4 regions of the Lysinibacillus sp. RC46 genome follow, and region 2 is predicted to be linked to each of the others. Evidence: riboswitches for the same ligand, from Rfam matches in the RefSeq annotation. Region 2 holds a riboswitch; each other region holds the start of a gene.
What was found. Region 2 has a riboswitch for S-adenosylmethionine ahead of ABH966_RS07480 (cyclase family protein). Riboswitches for the same ligand answer to the same signal wherever they lie in the genome.
Positions count from the first base shown of each region.

Region 1 (4,220 bases), on a different contig from region 2:
TTCATGAAAACAGAAATTATGCCAGAAACACCTATGATGGCCTTTGCTTTTCTGTTCAGTATTATCATTATTTATGCAGCATTTCTAGGAATTGAAGTTTTTGCCCGTTCTGCAGAAATACTATTCGCAATGTTTATTTTAATTTTTATTTTTTTTGTAGTTTGTATTTCACCATCCGTCCATATGGAAAATCTACAGCCAATAATGGAAGTACCAGCAAAATCATTATTCTTTAGTATTATTCGATTAATGAGTATTTTTTCATTGCCACTTGTCATATTGTTAATGATTTTTCCTTCTTCTGTTAACGTCCATGAATCAGCCCAAAAAGGTTTTTACATTGGCACAATTCTTGGAGGGATTGTCTTAATTGCTATCATCACACTGGCTATCCTTGTCCTAGGTCCAACAAATACTGCTTCTAGGACATTTCCTAGCTATTCATTAGCCCAAAGAATTTCAATCGGGAATTTTTTGCAGCGTATTGAAGTTATTATGGCAGCAATGTGGATAATATCAATTTATATTAAAACTTTTATGTTTTTTTACGCTGGGGTCATCGGCATCGCACAAATATGTAAAATTAACAATCATCGACCGCTCATTTTTCCATTCGGAATGATTATCCTTGGACTTTCACAAATTGTTCATCCTAGTATCATTCATTCAGAAATTTACAATAAAGAAACCTGGCCTATTTTTTCCTTTATTTTCGCTATCTTATTACCATTAGTTTTACTACTTGTCGCGAAGATTCGCAAAATCAACGGTAATAATACAAAAAGTAATTGTAGTACACAGAATGAAAATGGTAGTAATAACGGTAATGCTACTCAAGGTGCAGGTAATACTAATAACGATAATTCTTCACAGAGTGATAGCAGTAGCAATGCTGGAAATGATACACAAGGTGAAAGTAGTAGTAATAACGGTAATTCTACTCAAAATGATAGTAGCAACAATGGCGGAAACTCTTTACAGAGTGAAAGTAATAGTAATGACGAAAACTCTACTCAGGGTAATAGTAGCAACAATGGCGGGAATTCTTCTCAAAGTGGAAGTAGCAGTAATGGTGGAAATGCTACACAAAGTGAAAGTAGCAATAATGCCGGTAATACTACTCAAAATGAAAGTAGTAGTAATAACGATAATTCTACTCAAAACGAAAGTAGCAACAATGACGGAAATGCTACTCAAAGTACAAGTATTAGTAATAACGATAATTCTACTCAAAGTGATAGTAGTAGCAATGCCGGTAATACTACTCAAAATGAATGTAGTAATAATAACGATAATTCTACTCAAAGTGCAAGTAACAATGGCGGAAAAGCTACACAAAAAAGTAATAGTAATACTGATAATTGTGCTCAAAATGAAAGTAGTAGCAATGCCGGTAATACTACTCAAAATGAAAGTAGTAGTAATAACGATAATTCTACTCAAAGTGCAAGTAACAGCGAAAATCCTTCGCAGAGTGATAGTAGCAACAATACTACACAGAATGATAGCGATACCGGCAATACTCCAAGCAGTGATAGAAATAAAAATTCATCAGAAAATTAACAGCATAATGGCGTGAAAAAATGATGACCCTGAAATATCAAAGTCATCATTTTTCTTTATTGTAATTGAGCGGTTTTAAATATGATATTCAATCTGATCGACAAAATCCCATTCGTATGGTGTTTCTTGGTAAACATAGTAGTTCAACCAATTCGAGAATAATAAATGTGTATGGGCGCGCCAAGTATTAATCGGTTCATTTGCAGGATTATCATGTGGGAAATAATTTACTGGTACATCAATATCTAATCCTTTCGCAACATCACGACTATACTCATCAGCTAAAGTTGTTGCATCATATTCAAGATGACCAGTAATCATAATGTTTTTATTATCCTTAGATTGCACAATGAAAACACCAGCATCTTCAGAATAAGATAGTAATCGTAAATCGGGATGGCTAAGTACTTCATCAATTGATACGGATGTATAACGTGAATGTGGTGCAGTAAATGAATCACTAAAGCCACGTACTAAGTCCACTGTTAAATCCGTAATAACATGCGAATATACACCTGAGCATTTAGCAGGCAGCCCAATTTTACCAATACCGTAATGATGATATAACGCTGCCTGTGCACCCCAACATATATGTAAAACCGATGTTACGTTTGTCTTGGACCAATCCATAATTTCAGAAATTTCCTGCCAGTAGTTCACTTCTTCAAATTCCATTTTTTCTACTGGTGCACCCGTAATAATCATGCCATCATAGCGGCGATGACGAATTTGATTGAAAGTCGTGTAAAATAACTGTAAATGTGATTTACTAACATTTTTTGATTCATGCGTAGCTGTATTTAAAAATGTAATATTCACTTGTAATGGTGTATTCCCCAATAAACGAAGTAATTGCAGTTCTGTTTTTTCTTTTTCTGGCATTAAGTTTAAAATTAATATATTTAACGGACGAACTTGTTGAGTTTTCGCTCTGTCCTCTTCCATTACGAAGATTTTTTCCTCACGTAAATGTTCTCCAGCTGGTAAGTTTTTCGGAATATTAATTGGCATCTTGCATTCCCCTCTCTAGTTAAAATCAATTGGGCCTTAGTCTCCATGCACAGGCCCTGTTCAAAACTCATTAAGTCTTCTTTTTCGATGAAATTAAAAAATCCTCCTCATTCCATTTGAGATAGAATGAGAAGGATTTTTCCACGTTCACTCTTATCTCTCAAAGGACAAATCCTTTGCTGGAATTAGCACCTTTCTAACTTTCGTTAGAGGTTGCTGAAGCGTCATCGGGCCAAATCCCTCAACTTCTCATGATAAGATTATTTAATTAAAAAGAATTGTAACATGAACAATTAAGAATATCAATAATACATAGAATATTTTGTTATTAATCATGCATGTCATTATGTTTTTAGGGAAATTATAGTTTAGTTATTTATCTTTACACCCTAGTGATACTTTTGCTATAGTCTTTACTTATGTAGACCTTGGTGAAAAAACACTTTTTATCGCCTCTATTATTCCAAACACAAGAAAGATGCCAAAAAAGATAGTAAGTAAATTGAAATTTGGTGTTTCATAAAAAGTAAACCACTCTTTGAAAATTGAAGATTCCGTAATTCTTCCAATAAACGTTCCGCCAATATCTCTATAATTAGGTATCCATCCTGTTGCTTCACACGTAATAAAGATTATCTGTGACAATAAAAATACACCAATAGAAGACACCCAAGTTTTTTTCAAAAATGGAATTGGATTTTTTTGTTTATTAGCCAAGTTATATCCCCCCTCTAATTGTTATACGTAAAATTCAGGAATAAATTTCAAAATTAAACATATATTCTCTTTTTTAGATAATCCTATCAATTATATTTGTCGATGAACGGCTTAATCATGTATTTGTAACTATTGATACTTGCTTGAGTCGTATTGTTGAATTTTCTGTCTGCAATAAAATCATCATAAGCAAACTTTAACAGCATAAAAAAATACACCTCTCCTCATCTAAATTAATAGACAATAAGAAGTGTATTATTAATAACAAATAAACTTTAATCTACCCAACATCTTATCATGTACTTCAAACCCTTGGTACGACTGGGTTTCTAAAACAATCCCTCAATTTCTCATGATGAGATTATTTAATTAAAAAGAATTGTAACATGAACAATTAAGAATATCAATAATACATAGAATATTTTGTTATTAACCATGCATGTCATTATGTAATTTGTTTAACACTAATCTTGAATGTTTACATTCATTATTTGATGGTAAACATGCTGTACTTATGTTAACATATACCTTTAGTAACAGAGAGGAACGTGAATACTTTGATTAAAATTGAATTTCCAAAACCAGATTTAGTAATTCGCCAACGCGAACAAGATTTAAAGCCAGGTGATGTACCAATCACACCGTACCATGGTTTTATTGATTTCCATAAAATCACACGTGAAAACGGTGGTATTTTCTTATTCTACAATGAAGAGAACGAACTATTATTTGTCGGTAAAGCACGTAAAATTCGTCAACGTATTAAAAAGCATTTCGAGGACAATGTGTCACCGATGAAAAATCACCGTAATGAAATTTTCAAAATTGAAGTGTATGAAGTGGAAGATCCAATGGAACGTGAAATTTACGAAACATACGCGATCAATTCATTCCGCGCTAAATACAATGTTGATAAAGTATTTTATTAA
Region 1 covers NZ_JBGCCF010000004.1:165,599-169,818, forward strand. The annotation lists gene ABH966_RS05595 (endospore germination permease) at 1-1,563, shown strand, start outside; gene metA (homoserine O-acetyltransferase MetA) at 1,639-2,574, opposite strand; SAM riboswitch class I at 2,725-2,835, opposite strand; gene ABH966_RS05605 (YfzA family protein) at 2,992-3,291, opposite strand; gene ABH966_RS05610 (nucleotide excision repair endonuclease) at 3,849-4,220, shown strand.
Region 1: linked by a shared signal. The riboswitch ahead of metA (homoserine O-acetyltransferase MetA) and the one ahead of ABH966_RS07480 (cyclase family protein) in region 2 are both predicted to bind S-adenosylmethionine.

Region 2 (4,220 bases):
AAGATGGTCGTATTGAAGAAAGTACAAGAACCGCTATTAAGCAATTAAAAAACAAAGGAATTCATATTGTTGCTGCTACAGGAAGACCCTTGTCAATGTGCCAAGATTTAAGAAACATAGGCATAGAAACGTTTATTACAGCTAATGGTGCCCATGTTAAGTATCAAGATCGAGTAATACATAAAATGCCTATTGCAAAGGAAATTGTCCACGCAGTTAAGGCTTTTGCTGAAGACAATAAACAAAGTCTATCATTTTTTACAGAACAATTATCGATGAATAACGTCCAAGAAGAAAAGACATTAAAAGCTATGCAAGAAACATTATCTTTGCTAGAGTTTCCTGATATTAATGAAGATATTTTAACGCAAGAGGTTTACTTAATGTGTTTATATGGCGATGAGGATATTGAGAAAAAGTATACTTCAAAATTCCCTCATTTATTATTTAAAAGGTGGCACCCGTATATTACAAATGTTTTGCAACATGATGTTTCTAAATCTATTGCTGTCCATGCTGTACTAGATTATTTCGACTTGAGTCCTGAAGAAGCACTTGCTTTTGGCGATGGAGATAATGATATCGATATGCTGGAGCAGGTCGGCTTTGGTATTGCAATGGGCAATGGTAGTGAAGCATTAAAAAATGTCGCTGATTTTATAACGAAGAAATCAACTGAGGATGGTATTGATTATGCTCTTCGGGAGCTACAAATAATTTAATAGAGTAGTAGCCGAGAAATGAGATTTATAGCATGAATCGACCACTATACAACATTGGAGAAAGTTTTTAAAAAGAAATAATTTTTCCATCTATACAATCTACAAGGCAGTGATAATAAATCCTGGAGAAAATTGTATTAAAGTCATAATACTCATAATATTGTTTGCTTTGAGTTATTATAAAGCTATCTGTAAAAAGAAATTCATTATGCTTTAGGTGGGAAGGATTTATGGCGCATCACGTGCAATCTCTAATAGAACATTACGGGTATTTTGGCATCATTCTTATCCTAGTTGGCGGGATTGTTGGGCTGCCACTTCCCGATGAGATATTTTTAACATATGTAGGATATAGCGTATATAAAGAAACCCTCGCACATATTCCAGCTTTAATCAGCGCTATGGTAGGTGCGGCAGGGGGAATTACTCTGAGCTACTATATAGGCTATAGATTTGGGCTACCGTTATTGCAAAAATACGGTCCAAAAATCCACATTACTGAACAGAAAATTGACTTTACTAGAAAATTATTTGCAAAAATAGGGCCGGGATTATTATTAATAGGATATTTTATTCCTGGTGTGCGTCATCTTACAGCATATATTGCGGCTATCAATAATTATCCTTATAAAAAATTTGCTTTCTTTGCCTATACGGGAGCAGTTATTTGGACATTTACTTTTATTACCTTAGGAAAGGTACTTGGGGAGAACTGGCGTTATGTTGGGGTATATTTATCCCGCTACAGTATTTATCTTATAGTATTGTTCCTAATACTAATGTTAATCGTTTATTTTATTTTCAAAAAAAGGAATTCGCCAAAGTAAAAAAGTCTGATTCAATACCTACTCAGGTTGTGAATCAGACCTTTTTATCTTTTAAGGCAATATTGCAAATGAACGCACAGGGAATCCAGAGGCTTTCTCAGGCTTTGGTACAATATTGAAAATAGCAGCACCTTTTGGAGGGAGCTTATCCAAATTTGTCATGAGCTCAATTTGGTAAGTATCTTGCTCAAGCACAAAATATTCGCCATCTAGCTTACCATTTTTACGAAAATCTGTTGCTGAATCCGTATCAAAGGTTTCGTGGCCAATAGCACTTACTTTTCGTTCGCCGAATAAAAATTGTAACGCTTCTAATCCCCAGCCAGGAATATGATTATTGCCATCAGCGTCTTTGTTGCTGAAAGATTCTTTATCTGGCCAACGTTTACTCCAATCGGTACGCAACGCAACAAAGGTACCTGTTTCAATTTCCCCATTTTCAGCTTCAAAGTCAAGAATATCTTGAACACTTAACGTGAAGTCGTTATTTACTTCGGCTTCTTTTGATTTATCAATAACGATTAGTGGTAGCACTAGTTCTTTTAGCTCCAATTCCTCTAAATAGCGTGTATCTCGCACAAAATGGATAGGTGGATCGATATGTGTTCCGTATTGCCCAGGGAAAGTGAATTGCTGCGCAAAGAAGCCATCATCATGGGAAAATAATGTTTCAAATTTTGCATCATCAAACATAAAGAAGTGGGGCGAATTAGGACCAAATGTATGTGTTAAATCCACCCATTCTTTCGATTTCAATAGTTGAATTGCTTGTAAAAGTTCGTTTGCCATAATATCTTCCTGCTTTCTTTTAATTATTTTTGGATGTAACAATAAAAAAGAGCCCTCCTTGTAGAAAGAGGACTCTTGTGCAAAGCAACTAAAGTAAGTCTTCTCATCTTCAAGGCTAAATTTCGCCAATTGGAATTAGCACCATACCTATAGGCTGGTTGCTGAGACTTCATAGGGCCAATCCCTCCGTCTCTCTTGATAAGAAAAAACAATATAAGAATTTTCAGAAATAAAGATTACAAACACTTTAGCATATTTATTTATAGTTTACAAGTTCAATAGGGATACAAGGTTAAAATTCATAAAGATGCTAAAGGCAAAAAAAGTGGCCCTCTTCAAAGGGCCAACTCTTCACCAATTCAAAATTAATGTTAGCTTACAACAGCCTTGATCAGTAAATGTTATTCGAAATCCATCTGGTGTATAGTTCGTTTCGAATTTTAAAGTAATGCCTGTTGACGTGATTAATTTTTCAACTTCTGTTTTATTTGATTGCTGTGCTGCGTTCATAAGATCATGTGCAAATGGCTCGGATTCATCAATTTTATCCGTAAGTATCTGTGCTTGCTTCATAATAGCTTTGATCCGTTTCGCAGAAGTCTTCAATCTATTTGTATTGACGGGTGGAAATGGACTTCTATTCGTTGGGTTTGTTGGCATTGCTAGCTGTCTAAAAGGTTGTTGAGTAGTTGGTTGATTGGCCATTGCCCATGCCCATGTTGGATAATAATTAGGATAGACAAAATACGGATAAGGATTGTAATACAACTAAATTCCTCCTATCCTATGCTGATACCATATATTATGTACAACAAAGGCTTTCGGTGTTTCCTGGGGGCATCCGATGAACCGCTTCACTCCAGGGTCTCGTCTGCCCAAGGAGTCACCCGTTGATAAAAACTGAAATTGTTCCGATAAATCTTCAAAGTTTGTTTCTATCAAAGAGTAACCATAGAAATGTAGTAGCTGCGGCAAGCATCACCATGCCGAATCCGTATATAGGTGTATGAGCTAATGATTGGTGGCGAACGATGATTCCTCCAATGTATGATCCTAGAAAAATACCAATGTTAAAGGCTGAAATATTTAATGCTGAAGCCATTGAAATAGCTGATGGTATATATTTTTCTGAAAGCTGAACGGCATAAAGCTGTAATCCCGGTACATTCATAAACATAAATAGCCCCATCATAAAGACCATTATTAATCCAACGATTGATGATTCTAAAAAGAAGTTGATGCCGAGTAGTGCTAATGCTAAGCCGATAAAGATAATAAAGATAGAACGTAATGGATTATTATTAGCAAAATGACCACCCAGTGTATTACCGATAGCAACACAGATACCGAATACAACTAAGATAATGACAATTGCTTGAGGTGAGTAGCCCATATATTGCTCTAATATAGGGGAAACATATGTGTATACTACAAACACGCCGCCGTATCCGATTGCTGTAATAAAGAGAATTAATAGCATTTGTATGTTCCCTAATACTTTCCCGATATCTCGAATAGATATTGGTTTACCTTTCGATAACTGACTCGGCACAAGCAGAGTATTACTAATTAACCCGATAATACCAATTAAAACAATGAAAATGAATGACATTCGCCAGTCAGTTACTTGTCCAATAAAAGTTCCTAGCGGGACGCCTGTGACAGTTGCTAATGTTAACCCTGTGAACATAAAAGCTATTGCACTTGCTCGTTTATTAGGTGCCACAACATCTGCAGCGATTACAGAGGCAATAGACATAAACACGCCATGTGCTAATGCTGAAATAACACGGCCGGCAAGTAGTAATGAGAATGAGGGTGCTAGAGCTGCAAGTAAATTCCCGATAATAAAAAGCACCATGACGAGCAGCAATACATTTTT
Region 2 covers NZ_JBGCCF010000006.1:92,789-97,008, reverse strand. The annotation lists gene ABH966_RS07490 (Cof-type HAD-IIB family hydrolase) at 1-722, shown strand, start outside; gene ABH966_RS07485 (DedA family protein) at 953-1,549, shown strand; gene ABH966_RS07480 (cyclase family protein) at 1,601-2,338, opposite strand; SAM riboswitch class I at 2,439-2,543, opposite strand; gene ABH966_RS07475 (YuzC family spore coat inner layer protein) at 2,690-3,106, opposite strand; gene ABH966_RS07470 (MFS transporter) at 3,261-4,220, opposite strand, start outside.

Region 3 (4,220 bases), on a different contig from region 2:
GGAATCTGTCACATCGGTAGCGACGTTACTACATAAAACGAATGAGCGGACAGATAAACTTGTTCAGTCGCTTAGTAATATTCAAGAAGAGGTAGCGTCTGGTGAGGGAAATATGGTTCAAACGGAAGGACAATTTACTAACATATTAGAAGCAATGACCGAGGCTAAAGACCAGAATGGTCAGATGGAAAAAGAAGTACAAGCAATAGTAGACGTACTAAGTGAATTAGGTATTGCCTTTAATGAAGTGAAAAACTCAGCTGGAAAACTAGCTAGCTTTGCACAAAATTTAAATTAATGAAGAGAAAAGCAAAAGGTAAAGAAAATTGTTGTTTCCTATTAAGGCTCTACACACTTTAAGGCACAAATAACACTATATTAATTGTTTATATATAATTTCCGTTATGGAGATAAAAGCCTCTAGCGAATATATGCTATTTGAATATAAAAAAATGGAGCTGTCCAATGTGCTGGATAGCTCCATTTTTGCTAAATTTGTAAAGGGTTTAACGTAATTTTTGATAAAAAAAGTTTATACTAAATAAAGAACTAAAAATAGGGGCGGTTAATATGAAAACAGTTGTTGTATTAGGTGGCGGAATTACGGGATTGTGTACGATGCATTATTTACAACGCCAAGTTCAGGAGAAAAACTTAGATGTAAAACTTGTACTTGTTGAAAAAAATACATACCTTGGTGGCAAGCTTCACTCTGCATATGAACAAGGCTTCATCATGGAAACTGGAGCAGATTCTATTGTAGCGCGTCATAAAGGTGTCATGGAGTTAGTAGAGGAACTAAACTTTGAACAAAATCTTGTGTACAACGAAACAGGTATTTCGTATATTTACACAAATAATGAGCTACATGCTATCCCAGCAGACTCAACGTTCGGTATTCCTATGAGCCTACAATCTCTCGAGGAAAGCACGCTTGTATCTGAGGAAGGTAAAAAAGAAGCGTTAAAGGATTTAACAATGCCGAATGAAAGGTTTACAAAAGAAAGCTCGATTGGGGAATTTTTAACGTATTATTTAGGTGAGGAGCTTGTTCAAAACCAAATAGCGCCGGTACTTGCAGGTGTATATTCTGGAGATTTAAATCAACTTTCAATTGCTTCGACTTTACCGTATTTAATCGATTACAAAAACGATTACGGTAGTATTATTAAAGGTTTTGATGCAAACAGGAAACAATTTGTGAAAGCCTCCAACAAAAAATTTATTTCATTTAAAAATGGTTTATCGTCACTAATTGATCGACTTGAAGAAACATTAACGGATGTAGAAATTATAAAAGGGATTGCCACTACTAGTGTTAAAAAGCAGGAGAATCTATACTCTGTTACGTTAGCAAACGGTAAAATGATTGAAGCAAATCATGTTGTATTGGCACTGCCAAATGAAGCGGTACAAAGCTTATTACAGGATGAATCGTTGAACGGCTATTTTAAACAATTTAATACTGCATCCGCCATTACGATTTATTTAGGATTTGATGTTCCCGATAATAGATTGCCAGCAGATGGAACAGGCTATATTGTGTCACATAATTCGGATGTTATTTGTAATGCAGCAACGTGGACAAGCCGCAAGTGGAAACATACCTCTGCAGAAGGGAAATTACTTGTACGACTTTTTTATAAGAGCATTAACCCTGAGTATGAGAGATTGCGTATGATGACAGATGAAGAGTTAGCAGCAGTTGCTCTTGAGGATGTAAGAAAAAGCTTGGGGATTGAGGAAAAACCAACTGTTGTTGACGTGACAAAATGGATCGACCAGATGCCGAAGTACGACTTGGCACATCGTGAAGCGTTGCAAGGTCTCTTACAAGAGCTCGAGAAAAACTATCCAAATTTATCAATAGCGGGATGCTCATATTTTGGAGTAGGCATAGGTGCATGTATTCAAAACGGTAAAAAAATTGGTGAAGAACTTGTAGAAAAACTATCGTAATTGTTTGATATAAATCAAAATATTATAAATTTCGTAAAAATTATCCTTTGTTCAGTGAAATAGTCTTGACTCAATCGTTCGTAAACGATATGATTCTTTTAATTATTTAAAAAATTCATACTAAATTCTTATCAAGAGAAGCAGAGGGACTGGCCCTATGAAGCTTCAGCAACCAACTTAATGTCAGGTGCTAAATCCAGAAGACCGTGTGTCGAAGATGAGAAGGAAAACAATTACGAAATGACGTAAAAGCCTTCTTTTTTTATGAAAGAAGGCTTTTTTTTATTTTAAAGATTAGGGAAGAGAGGTTAGTTTTATGGAATTGCTTGAAAGGTTAAAAACGCAAGTTCTAACAGCAGATGGTGCAATTGGTACAGTTTTATACGGCTACGGCTTGGAGTACTGTCATGAGGAAATGAATGTACAGAGACCTGAATTAATTGAAAAGATTCATAGAGAATATATTGCAGCTGGTGCTGATATTATTCAGACGAATACTTACGGAGCTAATGCCATAAAATTAGCCCGCTATGGGTTAGAATCTCGTGTACAGCAGTTTAATGAAGCTGCTATAACGATTGCAAAACGAGCAGCGGCAGATGGTGGACAATTTGTTTTAGGTACAATTGGAGGAATCCGTGGTATTCGTAAAAGTGACGCAACGTTAGAAGAAATTTTAGCAACCGTTGATGAGCAGGCAACAGTTTTACTGGCAGGAAATCCAGATGGTCTTTTACTTGAAACTTATTATGACTTTGAAGAGCTAACGGCGACTTTAACAATGCTGCGAGCTAAAACGAAATTACCGATTATCGCTCAAGTTTCTATGCACGAACCCGGAATTTTGCAAAATGGAATGAGCTTAAATAACGCCTTATATAAACTTGAAGCGTTAGGTGCAGATATCGTAGGAGTTAACTGTCGCTTAGGCCCTCACCATACTATACAAGCATTTGAAGGAGTAGAGCTTCCTGAGAAGGCATTTATGTCAGCGTATCCGAACGCCTCTCTTCTTGATTTGGAGGATGGGCGTGTCGTTTATGAGTCGGAGGCAGATTATTTTGGTCGAGCAGCTGTAGCGCTTCGTGATCAGGGGGTACGTTTAATTGGTGGCTGTTGTGGAACGACACCAAAGCATATTGCTGCAGTGAAAAAGTACTTAGAGGAGCTATCCCCGGTCGAGGAAAAGTATGCAAAACCAGAAAAAGTAGAGGTTGTCCGTGAGGCAGAGCCAGCAAATTATGAGCCATTACATGAAAAAGTAAAACGTGAACGCTCGGTTATTGTGGAGTTAGATACGCCAAGACATTTAGAAATTGAAGGCTTTATTGAAGGTGCAAAAAAAATATATGAGGCGGGCGCAGATGTAGTCATGATGGCCGATAACTCTCTTGCTTCTCCAAGGATTAGTAATGTCGCAATGGGTGCCTTACTGAAAGAAACACACGGGGTACGCCCGTTAACCCATATAACATGCCGAGATCGTAATTTAATTGGTCTTCAATCACATTTAATGGGATTAAATGCACTAGGGATTCATGATATTTTAGCAGTTACTGGAGATCCGACAAAGGTAGGCGATTTCCCAGGAGCAACTAGCGTTTATGACGTATCTTCAATGGAGCTGATCCAATTAATAAAACAATTAAATGAAGGTGTATCGTTCTCAGGGAAACCGCTTCGTAAAAAGGCAAATTTCTCTGTAGCGGCTGCATTTAATCCTAATGTACGTGTACTAGATCGCGCTGTCTCTCGATTAGAAAAGAAAATTGAACATGGGGCAGATTATTTTATTTCACAGCCTGTTTATACAAAGGAAAAAATCGTGGGAATTTACGAGGCGACAAAGCATTTAGAAACACCAATTTATATAGGCATTATGCCAGTAACGAGCTATAAAAGTGCGGAGTTCTTACATCATGAAGTGCCAGGCATCAAACTATCTGATGATGCATTAGCACGTATGAGGGCTTGTGGCGATGATAAGGAACGCGCAACACTAGAAGGAATTGCAATTGCTAAAGAATTAGTAGAAGTAGCAGCGGAATATTTCAATGGTATTTACCTCATCACACCATTTTTACGCTATGATATGACGCTAGAATTAATGAAATTTATTGAGCAATTGGATGAACAGAAAAAAGGGGTAAGTATAAATGGCTAAGCACATGATTGAAGAGCAACTAGAGAAACGAATATTAATTCTTGATGGCGCAATGGGAACAATGCTACAAAATGAAAATTTATCAGCAGAGGATTTT
Region 3 covers NZ_JBGCCF010000041.1:32,911-37,130, reverse strand. The annotation lists gene ABH966_RS24290 (protoglobin domain-containing protein) at 1-298, shown strand, start outside; gene ABH966_RS24285 (protoporphyrinogen oxidase) at 571-1,959, shown strand; SAM riboswitch class I at 2,085-2,183, shown strand; gene ABH966_RS24280 (bifunctional homocysteine S-methyltransferase/methylenetetrahydrofolate reductase) at 2,276-4,123, shown strand; gene metH (methionine synthase) at 4,116-4,220, shown strand, end outside.
Region 3: linked by a shared signal. The riboswitch ahead of ABH966_RS24280 (bifunctional homocysteine S-methyltransferase/methylenetetrahydrofolate reductase) and the one ahead of ABH966_RS07480 (cyclase family protein) in region 2 are both predicted to bind S-adenosylmethionine.

Region 4 (4,220 bases), on a different contig from region 2:
CTGTAGCAGCAGAGAATGAGCCAAATATATGAGGGATAATTAACTAGCTTTGGCTAGCAATTTATAACGATATTGTGTTAAAGCTTGTTGCACCAGTCTTATTTCCTCCTGCGTAAAATTTGGTATTGCATACGTACGTTCAACTAATTGGAATGTGCCGTATTTTAAATAATACTCTGTCGCAGGTAGAGGAATATGATTTGCTCCATAGCTTTCATAAGCTTCGAAAACTTCTTTTACTGTATAGCCTTCCTCTTTGACATAAACCATTTCCTTAAAAGCAGAATGTCCAAAGATCTCTTGCCATTTACGCTCAACTGACACAAGTATGTTTTGAATGGACATGTTGTTCACAAACACATGACCTTCATTTAATTCATAAATAAGATAAGATGCAATGTTTTGCGCACTATACACATTTCCCATTTAAAACACTCCTTTATCATCAGTTTTGTAGATAAGAGTAGCTACTGGCTGAGTAACTACTCCTCTTCATATATTCAAAAGTGGGGGAGCACTTATGAAACTAAATTAGTTTGAGCATTAATTGAAAACACTTTACCGATCAACAAGTCGGCGCTTTAAATTGGTTCTAGGTTGGTAGCCCTTCGAACACTTTTCTTATTTCCTAGTATAAAACAAGGATTTAACCAAGTCAACAATACTTATAAAATTACTAGGTATTAATTTTAAACCATTTCATTACTCTCACCAAATGAGGGGAGCGGATGATGTAGCAACGTTTGACGCATTACCAAATGAGGCCTATCGAATGAGAAAATACGTAAACGCTACAACATTAGCCAATGTATTTTATTTATTAAGCTTCTACTTCTTGTTGTGAAGCTGTTACTTGTTCAATAGCTTGTTCTAAATCTGCAATGATGTCCTCTACTGCCTCTAAACCGATTGATAAGCGAATGAGCGACTCGGTTACGCCAGTTTGGATTAGCTCTTCAGCAGATAGTTGCTGATGTGTAGTAGATGCTGGATGAATAATTAATGATTTAGCATCCCCTACATTTGCTACGTGTGAGAATAATTTCACACTATCGATTAATTTACGCCCTGCTTCACGTCCACCTTTAATGCCAAATGTAAGCACAGAACCGAAGCCATTTCTTAAATATTTTTTAGCTAAATTATGGGTAGGGAAATCTTCTAAGCCGTTGTAATTTACATATTCCACAGATGGGTGGTTTCGTAAATATTCAGCTACTGCTAATGCATTTTCATTGTGTTTAGGAATACGCAAATGAAGCGTTTCTAAACCTTGTAATAAATTAAATGCCGCATCAGCACTTAATGTTGGTCCAAAGTCACGTAGCAGTTGCACACGCAGTTTTGTGGCGAATGCTGCATCTGCTGTGTCAATACCATAACGCAAACCGTGATAAGAAGCATCTGGCTCAGTAAAGCCTGGGAAACGTCCACGAGTCCAATCGAACTTCCCTGCATCTACTACAACGCCACCTAAAGTTGTTCCATGACCACCAATCCATTTCGTTGCAGAATGAACAACGATATCTGCACCGTAGTCAATTGGTGTAGAGCCATATGGTGAAGCAAATGTGCTATCAATAATTAATGGCAAGCCGTTTTCATGTGCTATATTTGCTACTGCTTCAATATCTAGTACCTTTAAACTTGGGTTACCGTAAACTTCAGCGAACACGGCCTTTGTTTTATCAGTAATAGCAGCTTTGAAATTTTCTGGATTTGTTTCATCTACAAAAATCGTTTTAATACCGTAGTTTGGTAGTGTGTTAGCGAATAAATTATAAGTACCTCCGTATAAAGAGCTACCTGCAACAATTTCATCGCCTGCCCCTGCAAGATTTAAAATGGAAAACGCGATTGCTGCTGCACCAGATGAAAGTGCTACTGCTGCTGTACCGCCTTCTAATAAAGCGACGCGTTTTTCAAAAACATCTACAGTTGGGTTTGTAATACGAGTGTAAATATTACCAGCTTCCTCTAAGGCAAAAAGACGTTGCGCATGAGCAGTGTCTTTAAAAACGAAAGCCGTTGAGCGATATACGGGTACTGTACGAGATCCTGTTACCGGGTCTGGCTCTTGGCCACCGTGTAACAGCAATGTTTCTGGTTTAAATTTTGTCATTGTATACCTCCAAATGGTTATTTTTTTACGATGGTACCGGAGATGAGGAGGATTTTTTCAGTAGAAAACAAAAACCCTCTTCAGCTAAGAAGAGGGTTGCGGTTGCAAGTTTTCCTCCCCTTATCTGCCAGATCCAAGTAAGAATCTGTAGGAATTAGCACCTTAGCAAGTTCGTCACTTACTGGTTGCCGGGCATCATAGGGCCTATCCCTCCGCCGCTCTTGATAAGAGTATGAGATTCAATTTCCATCGTTGTTACAAAGTATAAACATAGACTTTTTCTCTGTCAATACTAAAATTTTATTTTTTCCGAAACTTCTGTCTGCTTCTTTACGTAATCCAAACACATACACTATTTTAGATATTTATTGTTTTGGTCACCAAAGCATGGACTGATTTCCGTTTCGGCTGGGCGTTTCCTAGGGGCTTCGGGCTAACACAATGTTAGAACTTTTGTGATGAACCCATTATTTGGAAAGGAGAATTTTTATGATAAAAGCCGTTATTATTTTTCTTCTTGTTGGTTATTTGATTGGCTGTATTCACGGCTCTAAAGTTGCTCAGTTTTTATCAGGGGTAGATTTAAAAATGGCCGGTCATGGCAATGCAGGTGCCTCTAATGCAACACTTTCCCTTGGCTGGAAATACGGCATATTAGTTGCACTGATCGATATCGGTAAAGGCGTTGCAGCTATAATCGGTGCACATGTTTATTTAGCAGATATAACACAATTAACAGAAGTACAAGTTTGGCTCTTCATCTATATCGTAGCTTCCGGTGTCATTCTAGGTCATAATTTCCCATTTTATATGGGCTTCAATGGCGGTAAAGGAACTGCTTCAATCATAGGAATATTACTTGCGATTGATTGGAAAATTGGCTTGTTTGCACTCATTTTATTTGTTATTTTATCTTTCGTGACGAACTATTTAATTGTCGGTGTACTTGAATTTTATCTCGTTTTTTGTACAGCCACTTATTTATGGATTCCTGGAGTTGGCCCAACGATTTTAGCCCTATTACTTTTTGGTATAGCCATCATTTTGCATATCGAAAATATTAAGCGATTGATGCTAGGAACTGAGCCTAAAGTAACTTCAGCATTCAAAAAGAAAAAATAAAATCTTTTGGATATTTTTGTCTTTTCTTTGACCGTATATTTTCTCGCAACTGCCCATTATCGCTATAAATAGAGGGTATTTCACATACTAGTTTTTTTACAATAATTAGACAAATTAACTTTCTTAATAAAGCATTTTACTAGCCGATGTGAAAATTACAGTCATGTTTAAGAAAGGATGAAAAGTATGTCTACTTCTGAACAAGCAAAACAGAAACGTAATTTGAAACCACTCTGGATTGGATTAGCCTTCGCTTCATTAATCATCATTACTTTTTTACCTAACAACGGCGATTTACCTGTAGCCGGACAACGAGCTTTGGCTATTTTAGCTTTCGCGGTCATCCTATGGGTTACAGAAGCAGTATCCTATCCCGTTAGCTCTGCCATGATTATTGCTCTCGTTACAATCTTACTAGGGCTAGCTCCGTCAATGGAAGATCCAACGAGAGCGTTAGGAACATCGGATGCATTAAAGTTAGCATTAAGCGGATTTAGTAATTCTGCAGTTGCACTAGTAGCCGCAGCTCTTTTCCTAGCGGCAGCCATGCAAATTACGAATTTACATAAACGTCTTGCGCTTTGGATACTTTCACTAGTTGGGACAAAAACGAAAGCCATTGTATTCGGTGCTATTTTAGTATCTATTGCACTCGCATTCTTTGTCCCTTCTGCTACTGCACGTGCAGGCGCAGTTGTACCAATACTACTCGGAATGGTAGCAGCATTTGGTTTACCACGTGATAGTCGACTTGCTGCTTTACTAGTCATTACTTCTGTACAAGCTGTTTCCATTTGGAACATCGGTATTAAAACGGCAGCAGCTCAAAATATGGTCGCTTTAAATTTCATCAAAGAACAATTCGGTGTAGATATTTCTTGGGGTGCTTGGTTACTTTACGCTGCCCCCTTCTCAATCATCATGTCAGTGGCTCTATTTTTCATTATGATTACACTAATTAAACCTGAAACAAGTA
Region 4 covers NZ_JBGCCF010000034.1:45,920-50,139, forward strand. The annotation lists gene ABH966_RS22720 (hypothetical protein) at 40-426, opposite strand; gene ABH966_RS22725 (O-acetylhomoserine aminocarboxypropyltransferase/cysteine synthase family protein) at 821-2,122, opposite strand; SAM riboswitch class I at 2,240-2,353, opposite strand; gene ABH966_RS22730 (glycerol-3-phosphate acyltransferase) at 2,612-3,244, shown strand; gene ABH966_RS22735 (DASS family sodium-coupled anion symporter) at 3,431-4,220, shown strand, end outside.
Region 4: linked by a shared signal. The riboswitch ahead of ABH966_RS22725 (O-acetylhomoserine aminocarboxypropyltransferase/cysteine synthase family protein) and the one ahead of ABH966_RS07480 (cyclase family protein) in region 2 are both predicted to bind S-adenosylmethionine.